3 regions of the Janthinobacterium sp. GW823-FHT03B06 genome follow, and region 1 is predicted to be linked to each of the others. Evidence: predicted binding sites of a transcription regulator. Region 1 holds the regulator's gene; each other region holds the start of a gene.
The links. Region 1 encodes FNR, which switches genes on or off when oxygen is low (the NO sensors DNR and NnrR bind a similar motif). Its sites were predicted from a motif close to TTGATNNNNATCAA; they were not measured.
Positions count from the first base shown of each region.

Region 1 (3,278 bases):
TGACCTCGTCGAGGTCGAATTCGACGGGCGACAATTCCATGCGGCGTGCCTCGATCTTCGAATAATCGAGCACGTCGTTGAGGATGCCCAGCAGCGACTGGCCCGCCACGCGCACCATGGTCAGATACTTGCGCTGTTCCGTATCGAGCTTGGTATTGCCCAGCAAATACACCATGCCCAGCACGGCATTGAGGGGCGTGCGGATTTCATGGCTCATGTTGGCCACGAAATCGCTCTTCGCGCGGTTGGCCGCCTCGGCCCGGTCGCGCTCCTGTTCCAGCTCCGCCGCGCGCGATTCGAGCTCCTGCTGCAAGCGGTCGCGCTCGCTCATCAGGCCGTTGAATGCTTCCGTCAGCTCGCCGATCTCGTCGCGCTGCTGCACGGGCACGGGAGTGAAACGGCTGCCGCTGGTGCGCAGCGCCTGCAGGGTGTCGCGCAGGCGCACCAGGGGCGAGAGCAGGCGCACGGTGACCCAGCCCAGCACGGCTGCGGCCAGCAGCGAGGCGAGGATGCTCCACAGCACCAACCGGTACAGCACGCCGTCGAACGGTTCGAAGGCGTCGTCGAGGGGCAGCGAGGCGGCCAGCAGCCAATTTACGGATTTCAGGCGCTTGAAGCTGTTGACGGCCGTGATGCCGCGGCTGTTGGTGCTGACCATGGTGCCTTCGCCATCGTCCTTCAGCAGCCGGGTGGTCGTCAGGTTGGCGTTCGGCAGGCGCGGCTGCAGCAAACGGCTGGTGTCGGGATGCAGCACATAGCGCGGCACGGCGCCGCGCGTGAGGACGAAGTAATAGCCGCTCTTGCCGATCTTTTCCGAGCGCAACCTCCCCAGCAGGTTATCCTTGTACAGGCGCAGCACGCCGATCACCACGCCGGCCACCTGGCCATCGGCGCCCAGCACGGGCGCGACCATCTGCACGATGGGCATGCCGCTCGATTTGCCCAGCATCGGCTCGGTGATCATGGGCTGGCGCGTGCGCAGCACGGTCTGGAAATACTCGCGCTCGGCGACGTTGATGCCGGCGCGCCCCGCCACTTCCGGCATGTCGGCCACGACGGCGCCGTGCGCGTCGAGCACCAGCACGTCGTCGAACAGCACCAGCATCGAGCGGCGCGAATAGTATTCGCGCAATTGGGCGGGCTGGGTGATCAGTTCTGGCGGCTGCTGCCGGGCCGTCAGGGTGACGATCTGCAGCAGCATGCCCAGCTTGTCGTCGAGCTCGGCGGCGGTGCGGCTGATCAGGGACGACTGCTGGCTCAACAGTACCTTGGTGAAATCGTCGCGCATGTGCTGCACCTGGATCATGGTGACCAGCGCGATCATGGCGATCGAGGTCAGGCTGGTGGCCAGCGCGACTTTTGCTTTGATGCCGAGAGGCTTCATGATTTCCTTTTCAGTACCGGGCGGCACAGGCGGCAGATAATGCTGTCAGGAATTTTCCTATCAATACCCCAGCTTGGCAAGCGCCGCCACGCAAATTGCCCTCTCCGCATGGGCTTTTGACGATGTTGCCATATAATTAAAGTCGGAACGTCGTTTATTCAGCGAAATTGCGGTGAAATTGGCACACGGCAACCCTGTATGCAGTAAACTTGTTGTTGCATTTTCTAAAAGGTACCGACATGACTGAAGCGCTACTCACTCCAACCTCGCCCACAGTGACCGTGGAAGCGTTGCGTGCGCGATGCTCGACCTGCAGCATGCATCAATTGTGTCTGCCGATGGGCCTCGACGTGGGCGACATGGACAGACTGGACCAGATCATCGGCCGCCGCCGCAAGATCGTGCGCGGCGCTTCGCTGTTCCGCATCGGCGACTCGTTCCAGAACCTGTATGCGATCCGTCTGGGCCACTTCAAGACCTACCAGATCAATCCGGGCGGCGAAGAGCAGGTGACGGGTTTCCAGATGGCGGGCGAACTGCTGGGCATGGACGCCATCAGCGCCGACCGCCACCACTGTAATGCGGTGGCGCTGGAAGACAGCGAAGTGTGTGAAATCCCGTTTTCCAGCCTGGAACAATTGCTGGGTAATATGCCGACCCTGCTGCGCCATTTCCACCGCATGATGAGCCAGGAAATCACGCGCGAGCAAAGTGTCATGCTGTTGCTGGGCAACATGCAGGCGACGCAGCGTTTTGCCGCCTTTATCGTCAACCTGGCGTCGCGCTATGAAGCGCGCGGCTATTCGGCCAGCAAATTTCAGTTGCGCATGTCGCGCGAGGAAATCGGCAACTACCTGGGCCTGACCATCGAAAGCGTCAGCCGTTTATTGTCGAAATTCAAGAAGGAAGGCTGGCTGCGCGTCTCCAACCGCGAGATCGAGATCTTGCAGCCGGCCAAGCTGAAAGCCATTACGGCCGGTACCGACGTCTGCAAGTAACAGCACCGTCAAAACCTACTGCGCGTCGTGCTTTGCGGCCTGCGATGCTCGCTGTGCTATAGCACAGCTGTGCTTCTCAGCCACAAATCACTGCCGCTCGCTACGGTTTTTTCCCGGCGCTGTACGTTATAGCTCTTCATCCGCGTGCAGCGCGATGCTGCGTTGCACGGGCCAGGTCCAGATGCCGGACAGGCGCCACTCGCGTTTGTCGTTTTCCACCAGCACTTGCCAGCGGCTGCGCTCGAGCATCGGCAGCGCCACGGAAAAATTGCCGGCCGCATCGGGCTGCACCAGCAGCTTGATATCCTTTTCCGGCAGGGTCGCATGCGCCAGGTGCAGCTGCAAAGGCCCCTGGTACGCCTTGCCGAAGCTGTGCACGGAGCCGCTCAGGCGCGCTGCAGCGACGTCATACGACAGGGTCGTATCCATGGCCAGGTCGCTGGCGATCGTGTCGCGCTTCAAATCCTGGTTGATCGCCTTGCCCTGCTTGTAATAGTCGCCCACCACCAGCGCATCGGGCTGCGTAAACGCGATATAGCCCATGAAGCTGCCGACGACCACGGACAGGCCGGGACCGATCATCAGCAGCCATGGCCAGCGGTGTTTGTACCACGGGGCAACGGGAGGTTGCAGTTTCAGACTGTCGGACATTGTGTTCTCCTTGGGGGCGGACCCTTTGGGTCCGCCCCCAGCTTTTGCTTCCGGGTTGAAAATCAAGTGACCCTAACGCATGATTGATGATACCCCTACGGCGAAATAACGGGGTCGGACCCGGAGGGGCCGACCCCAAATCAACATCACCGCGGCACGATGAACACCGCGCTTTCGCGCACATGCAGCGACGGGTCGTCCAGCGAGTGCAATTCGATCGCAATCTTGTTCGAGCCCTTCTCGCC
Region 1 is NZ_JBXAJE010000003.1:723,680-726,957, forward strand. It holds gene AC1RBA_RS14325 (response regulator) at 1-1,384, opposite strand, end outside; gene fnr (fumarate/nitrate reduction transcriptional regulator Fnr) at 1,624-2,382, shown strand; gene AC1RBA_RS14335 (FixH family protein) at 2,509-3,033, opposite strand; gene ccoG (cytochrome c oxidase accessory protein CcoG) at 3,180-3,278, opposite strand, start outside.

Region 2 (3,278 bases), on a different contig from region 1:
AGGCGCACGGCTTCACCGCCGGACAAGCCCTGGCCGCCATCGCTGAGCATGACGGCCGGCTGCGCCTGCGCCACGCTGGTCAGGTCGGCCAGGTGCAGCGCCTGCGTCACGTGCGCGGCGTTCGCACCTGCCCGGCCCAGTGTCACGTTCTGGCTGACGGACGCGGCAAACACGTGCGGACGCTGGCCCATCCAGGCCATGCGCTGGCGCACGGTATTGACGGTACCGTCATTCAGGCGCACGCCGCCGATGCGGATGTCGCCGCCGCCGGCGGGCAGCAAGCCGGCCAGCAGGGACAGCAAGGTGGTCTTGCCGGCGCCGCTGGCGCCCAGCAGGGCCACGTGTTCGCCGGCGCGCACGCTCAAGTCCAAGCCGTCGAACACGGGCGCTTCGCCGGGATGGGCAAAGCGCAGTTGATGGATGTCAATGGCAGGCGGCGGCGCCACCGCCATGGCGGCGGCGGAGACGGCGGCAACTTCCGCACCAAAGCCCGGCAAAGGCACGCCCTCGGCGGCCAGATCGTGCAGTCCGGCCAGGCCCGCCTCGCCGGCCGCCTTGTCGTGCCAGACGGCGGCCAGCTCGCGCAGCGGCTCGAAGAACGCGGGCGCCAGCAGCAGGATGAACAAGCCCTGCCCCAGGCTCAGTTCGCGGCCCCAGGTGCCGAAATCGAGGCTGCCCAGCAGCGAGAAGCCGATGAAGGCGGCCACCATGGCCACGCCCAGCGCGGAAAACAGTTCCAGCACGGCGGACGACAAAAAGGCGATGCGCAGCACCACCATCGTGCGCCGGCGCACGGATTGCGACGAGGCGTCCAGCCGCGCGGCCGTGGCATCGACGGCATCGAGCGCGCGCAAGGTGGCCAGGCCGCGCAGGCGGTCCAGCAGAAAGGCGTTCATGCTGCCCATTTCCACCATCTGCGCGCGGCTGGCCGCCTGCGCGCCCATGCCCACGAGGGCCATGAAGACGGGAATCAGGGGCGCGGCGATGAGCAGGATCAAGGCGGCGATCCACGACAGCGGCGTCACCACGGCGAGGATCACGAGCGGCACGAGCATGACTTTCCAGCGCGCCGGCTTGTAGCGCACCAGATACGGCACGATGGCTTCGGCCTGCTCGGCGATGACGCTGGCCGCCTGGCCTGACTGGGCGCGCTGGCGGTCCAGCGGCGAACGGCGCGCCAGCGCCTGCGCCACTTGCCCGCGCAAGGTGGACAGGTGCGCGCGCGCCGCCGCATACATGCTCCGCGCGCCCCATGCTTCGCAGCCGGCGCGCAGCATGCCCAGCAGCAGCACGCCAGCGGCCGGCAACAGGGCCGCGCGCCACGGCGCGCCATCGAGCATGGCTTGGACGGCCCAGGCCAGCAAGGCCGCTTGCGGCAGCCACAGCAAGGCGGCGCCGCCTTGCGCCAGACTGGCGGCACGGGGAAGAATAAAGCGGGGCAAGGACAGTGGCGAGGTCGTCATCTTATATTTTTTGAGTTTTCAGAATTTTCTGTAAATTCGATTTTTTGTATAATACTGCGAAACATGACATATATCAATTGACCCTGGCGGTTTGGCGTGAAAAAATTCAGATAATTATGAAAACTCAAAATATCCAAATGACGCCGCTGATCCTGACCTTCGTCAGCCATTTCGGCGAGATGGGCAGCCGCTGGGGCTTTAACCGCACGGTGGGGCAAGTGTACGCCTTGTTGTTTGTCGCGGAGCATCCTTTGCACGCGGATGAAATCGCGGAGCACCTGAGTTTTTCGCGCTCGAACGTGAGCATCGGCCTGAAGGAATTGCAGGGCTGGGGCTTGATCCGCCAGTCGCGCATCCCCGGCGACCGGCGCGAATATTTTTCCTCGCTGGGCGACGTGTGGCAAATCTTCCGCGTGGTGGCCGCCGAGCGGCGCCGCCGCGAGGTGGCCCCGACCCTGACGGTGCTGCGCGAAGCGCTGCTGGCGCCGGCCACGGAACCCGTGGATCAATATGCCCAGGAGCGCATGCGCGAAATGTATGAACTGGTCGACCTGGCCAACACCTGGTTCGACGACTTGCAGCGCCTGTCGCCCGAATCGATGGCGCAACTGATGAAAATGGGCGCCAAGGTACAAAAGCTGCTCAACGCCAAGGATCGCCTGTTTGGCGTCAGCAACAACAGCGACTGAAACCCGCCCCCCTCTTCCCACGCAAGACGCCGCTAGCACAAGCTGGCGCGTCTTGTCACGCTATTTCCTAACGTTATATTGGCCATCGCTGGCACATCCATACATAGCCGTATGCGATGTTGTCAAGCAAACCAATAGAATTATTAAAATTGTATTAATTTACATCAAGAGTAAGCTTGCATTTGCGTACTCAATACGCGCAGGAAATAGCAGCTAAAAACGGGCAATGGGATGACTTCCCCGGCAGGCAGGGGCGTATCCCTACACGATGTAGCAACTGTCTCAAGCACAAGGGGATTTTCATGAAAAGCATAAAAAGCATTGCCGTCAAGGCATCCATGCTGGCCGCAATGACCGTACTGGCAAGTGCAGCGCAAGCGGCCACCTGGGTCGATGTGGGGCCGGCCAGCGGTTTCGTCATCGCCGGCAGCACCGTCACCTATTCGCCATCACCGGCATTGGAAGTGAAATATTATGACGATAATCTGGTGCCGCAGAGCCCCTCGGACATCCAGGGCTACATCAATGGCGTGTTCGGCAGCAGCCTGGGCGCCGCCGTTTCGTATTGCGACAGCGCCACTTCGGGCTGCACTGCCGGCACCACGGCAGGCTTGAGCGGCGGGGTCAATTCCTATACGAGCGCGGCCGCCTATGACTATCTGGCCATCCACTTCGGCCAGGGCGAACTGGTGTTCCACTGGGCCGCGCCAGTGGCTGCCGGCACCACGTTCACGGTGGAAGGCCTGCCCAAGGATCTGAGCAACTACAGGGCCTTCATTTCCGCCGTGCCGGAACCTGAAACCTATGCCATGCTGCTCGCCGGCCTGGGCCTGCTGGGCTTCCTGGCACGCCGCCGCCAGGGAAAGTAAGCATCACCAGCGGCAGCGGCGCACCATCGCCCGCTGCCGCCTCCATTCCAGCCGCATCTTTACGCCGCGCTTGCGGCGCCAGGCACGCTTTTTACACCATTTTTAGATCCCTCTCGCTATGCTCGACGGCATCCACTGCTGATCGACGAGGGAGATCTCATGCACGAACAACCGTTTCAGCTACGCGCGCGCAGCGTGATCCGCCAGCACTTGCCCGCGCGGGAACGGCTGCGCCTGGCCCGGCTGTCCAGCAAGAA
Region 2 is NZ_JBXAJE010000011.1:123,817-127,094, forward strand. It holds gene cydD (thiol reductant ABC exporter subunit CydD) at 1-1,463, opposite strand, end outside; gene AC1RBA_RS26250 (GbsR/MarR family transcriptional regulator) at 1,601-2,152, shown strand; gene AC1RBA_RS26255 (PEP-CTERM sorting domain-containing protein) at 2,455-3,021, shown strand; gene AC1RBA_RS26260 (hypothetical protein) at 3,181-3,278, shown strand, end outside.
Region 2: cydD (thiol reductant ABC exporter subunit CydD) is a predicted target of FNR. The motif match lies at 1,527-1,540, and genes of this name have one in related genera.

Region 3 (3,278 bases), on a different contig from region 1:
GTCGGCGTACACGCGCAGTTTCTTGACCAGTTCCGCTTCCTTGTCGTCGCCCTCGGGCAAGCGGCTCAGGATGGCGAACACGGCCGCCGCATGCAGCACGTGCGGATCGAGGTGCACGTCGCGGAAGGCGGGCGCTGCCGCCTGGATCAACTTGCGGTAAATGCGCGCTTCTTCGCGGTAATTGAGCGTGTACGGCACTTGCACGATGACCATGCGGTCGAGCAGGGCCTCGTTTTCGCTTTCTTGCATGAACTTGCGAAATTCCGCCAGATTCGTGTGCGCGACGATGGTTTCATCGAGGTAGATCAGGGGGAAGCGCGACACCTTGACATTCTTTTCCTGCGTCAGGGTCAGCAGCAGGTAGAGAAATTCGCGCTTGACCTTGAGGATTTCGATCATTTCCAGCATGCCGCGGCTGGCCGCATACACGGCGCCCGACCAGGACCAGGCGCGCGGATCGCCTTCGTCGCCGTACTGCGCCACTTTCGACAGGTCGACGGAACCCACGAGGTCGGCCAGGTCGGCCGTGGTGGGATCGTGCGGCGCATACGTGCCGATGCCGCAGCGGCCCGCCTCGGACAGGTGGATGCGCTCGACGGGCATGCGCAGGAAGTCGCCCCCGTACTGTTCTTCCAGGCGGGCGCGGCAATGGGGACACAGTTCGCCGTGCAGTTCGGCATCATAGCTGGCGCGAAAGTCGGCGCGCATGCTGTGCGGCACCAGATGCAGCGGCGATTCGTGCACGGGACAGCCGGCGATGCCATATAGCGCGCCTTCGCTGCTGTGGCTGTATTCTTCCAGCCCCCGCTTGAGCAAGATCACCATGGTCGACTTGCCGCCCGATGGCGGGCCCAGCAGCAACAGCATGCGCCGGCCCACTTCGGAGCCGGCGGCGGCGGCCTTGAAGTAGGCGGCGACCCGGTCGATCGCCTCGTCGATGCCGAACAGCTCGTCGTCGAACAGGCGGCAGCGGAAGCGCCCGCTGTCGTCGGTCTGGCCGTTCCAGCGCATCATGTCCCACAGATACTGGTGCGCGCTGCGCGTCAGCAGGCCCGCGCGGCCGGGCAGGATTTGCTCGATGAAGTCGGCAAAACTGCCACGCCACGGACTGATGCGGTGTTTTTCCGCCCAGGCCGCCATGCCGTGCACAAAACCCGCATGCTGGCCTTGCTCGCCCGCAGGCGCGTCGTCATCGGATTGGTGTGGCCTACCAGGAATCGTCATTATTTCCCCATCCATACCGTTGCTGCCGTGTGCAGGCCCAGTTCCAGCCTGCCAGTCAAGTATACGACGCTGCCTCTGCCCGCACGACTGATCTCGCTCAACCTTGACGAGGGAACTATTTTTATCCTCGCTGCGCCCATTGAGACAAGGCAGCCATGCGTCAGCGCGGTTCAATCCAGATCAATACTGGCCTGCGCGGCACGTCCACACTGGTCTTGCGACGACCCACGAGGAGAACATAATGATAGGTAACGAGAATGGTTTCAGCGCCCCGCCTGGCGGCAGCGGCAGGGGACAAAGCGCGGACGATGAAGAGGCCGTCGGCCAGTTTGCCGCCCCCGGCGAAGACGACCATACGATCGAGAGCGCGTCCGTCTCGGAGGTACCCGAGGCCCTGAGCGGCGTCAGCATGGAATTGCTGGAAATCAAGCGCAGCATCGAAGACGGCATGCGCCAAAGCATTTCGCAGGCGGGCGGCGTGCGCGCGGCCGATGCCTTCAGCGACGGCGGCAATATCCAGGGCGTGTCCATCGGCCTGGGCGAGGGCGCCAGCGACAGCTCGTCCGGCGAGCCGGGCTTGCCGGCCCTGACCCTGTACGTGGCCGAACCCACCTCCGTCGACCGCGCCAAGGCCGCCATCGTGGGGGCCATGGGCGTGCGCGCCGTGGCCAGCGACAAGGTGCCCGTCAACATCGTCGTCACGGGCGTGATCGATGCGCAACCGCACCGTTTCCGCTTGCGTCCGGCGCCGGGCGGCGTGTCGGTCGGGCATTTCCGCATCACGGCCGGCACCATCGGCTGCCTGGCCGTGGGCCGCAGCGCGCCGCGCAGCGGCCGCTTGATGATCCTGAGCAATAATCACGTGCTGGCCAATTCCAACGGCGGCGTGTTCAACGATTGCATCGTGCAGCCTGGTCCCATCGACGGGGGACGTTGTCCGCAAGACCAGGTGGCCGTGCTCGAGCGTTTCGTGCCCATCAATTTCAGCGGCGGCGTCAATTACGTCGATTGCGCCACCGGCTGGGCCTGGCCTGACCGCGTGCGGCCCGAACTGGTCTATCTGAGCGGCGGCGTGCCCGCCTACTTCCGTATCAGCAATGCGCTGGTGGCCCCCGCGTTGGGAATGATGGTCGGCAAGTCCGGCCGCACGACGCAATTGACGCAGGGGCGCATCACGGGCCTGGGCGCCACCATCAACGTCAATTACGGCGGCGGCAGGATCGCGCTGTTCCAGGACCAGATCGCCATCACGGGCGTGAGCGGGGCGTTCAGCGCGGGCGGCGATTCGGGTTCGTCCATCTGGACCTGGAACCAGCAGCGCAATCCCGTCGGCCTGCTGTTTGCGGGCGGCAACAACATCACGTTTGCCAACCAGATGCGGCGCGTGGTGGCGGCGCTCGACATCAATTTGTACACCTGAGCACGCTGCCAAGTGCCGCCTTGCATAACGCTGCTTTTTGCACGATGATGATTGTATGAGAGGCCGCAGCCATGCATAGTTGTGCCCGGCGAACGGCGCTGCAGCGCCGGATGGCCGGGTGTATCATGGAATGCCTCAGGAGGGTTGTCATGTCAAACAGTAAATTCGTACCATCGCCATATGCCGTCTTCGAAGACGCTGCCATGCCGTACTTACCGGATGAAATTCCTGGACAGGGCATGGGGCAGTACACCCCGGCCGCGCCCCACGGCCGCCTGGAAGCGGCAAAGCGGCGCAACGAGCGGGCGCTGATGGCCATCGACGGCGTGGAAGGCGTCAGCGTGGGACACACGGCCGTGGGCAAGGACGCGCTCGTCGTGTATTTGCGCGACTCGTCCGTCAAGCGGCGCGTGCCGTCGCAGGTCGAGGGCTATCCGGTGGAAACGAGCGTCACTGGCCAGATCGATATCCAGCGCTGGTAGGCAGGCAGGCCTGGCCGCCTGGCCGCGGATCGTTGCGGCGGAAGGCCTGTTGCCAGGCCTTCCGGGTTCCTTTCAGCCTGCCTTACTTGCTCAGGCGGCTGATCGCTTCGGCCACGCCCGCGCCATAGGCGGGGTCGCACAGCGTGCAATTG
Region 3 is NZ_JBXAJE010000001.1:914,033-917,310, reverse strand. It holds gene AC1RBA_RS04260 (serine protein kinase) at 1-1,224, opposite strand, end outside; gene AC1RBA_RS04255 (chymotrypsin family serine protease) at 1,466-2,644, shown strand; gene AC1RBA_RS04250 (hypothetical protein) at 2,794-3,126, shown strand; gene AC1RBA_RS04245 (catalase) at 3,209-3,278, opposite strand, start outside.
Region 3: AC1RBA_RS04260 (serine protein kinase) is a predicted target of FNR. The motif match lies at 1,395-1,408, and genes of this name have one in related genera.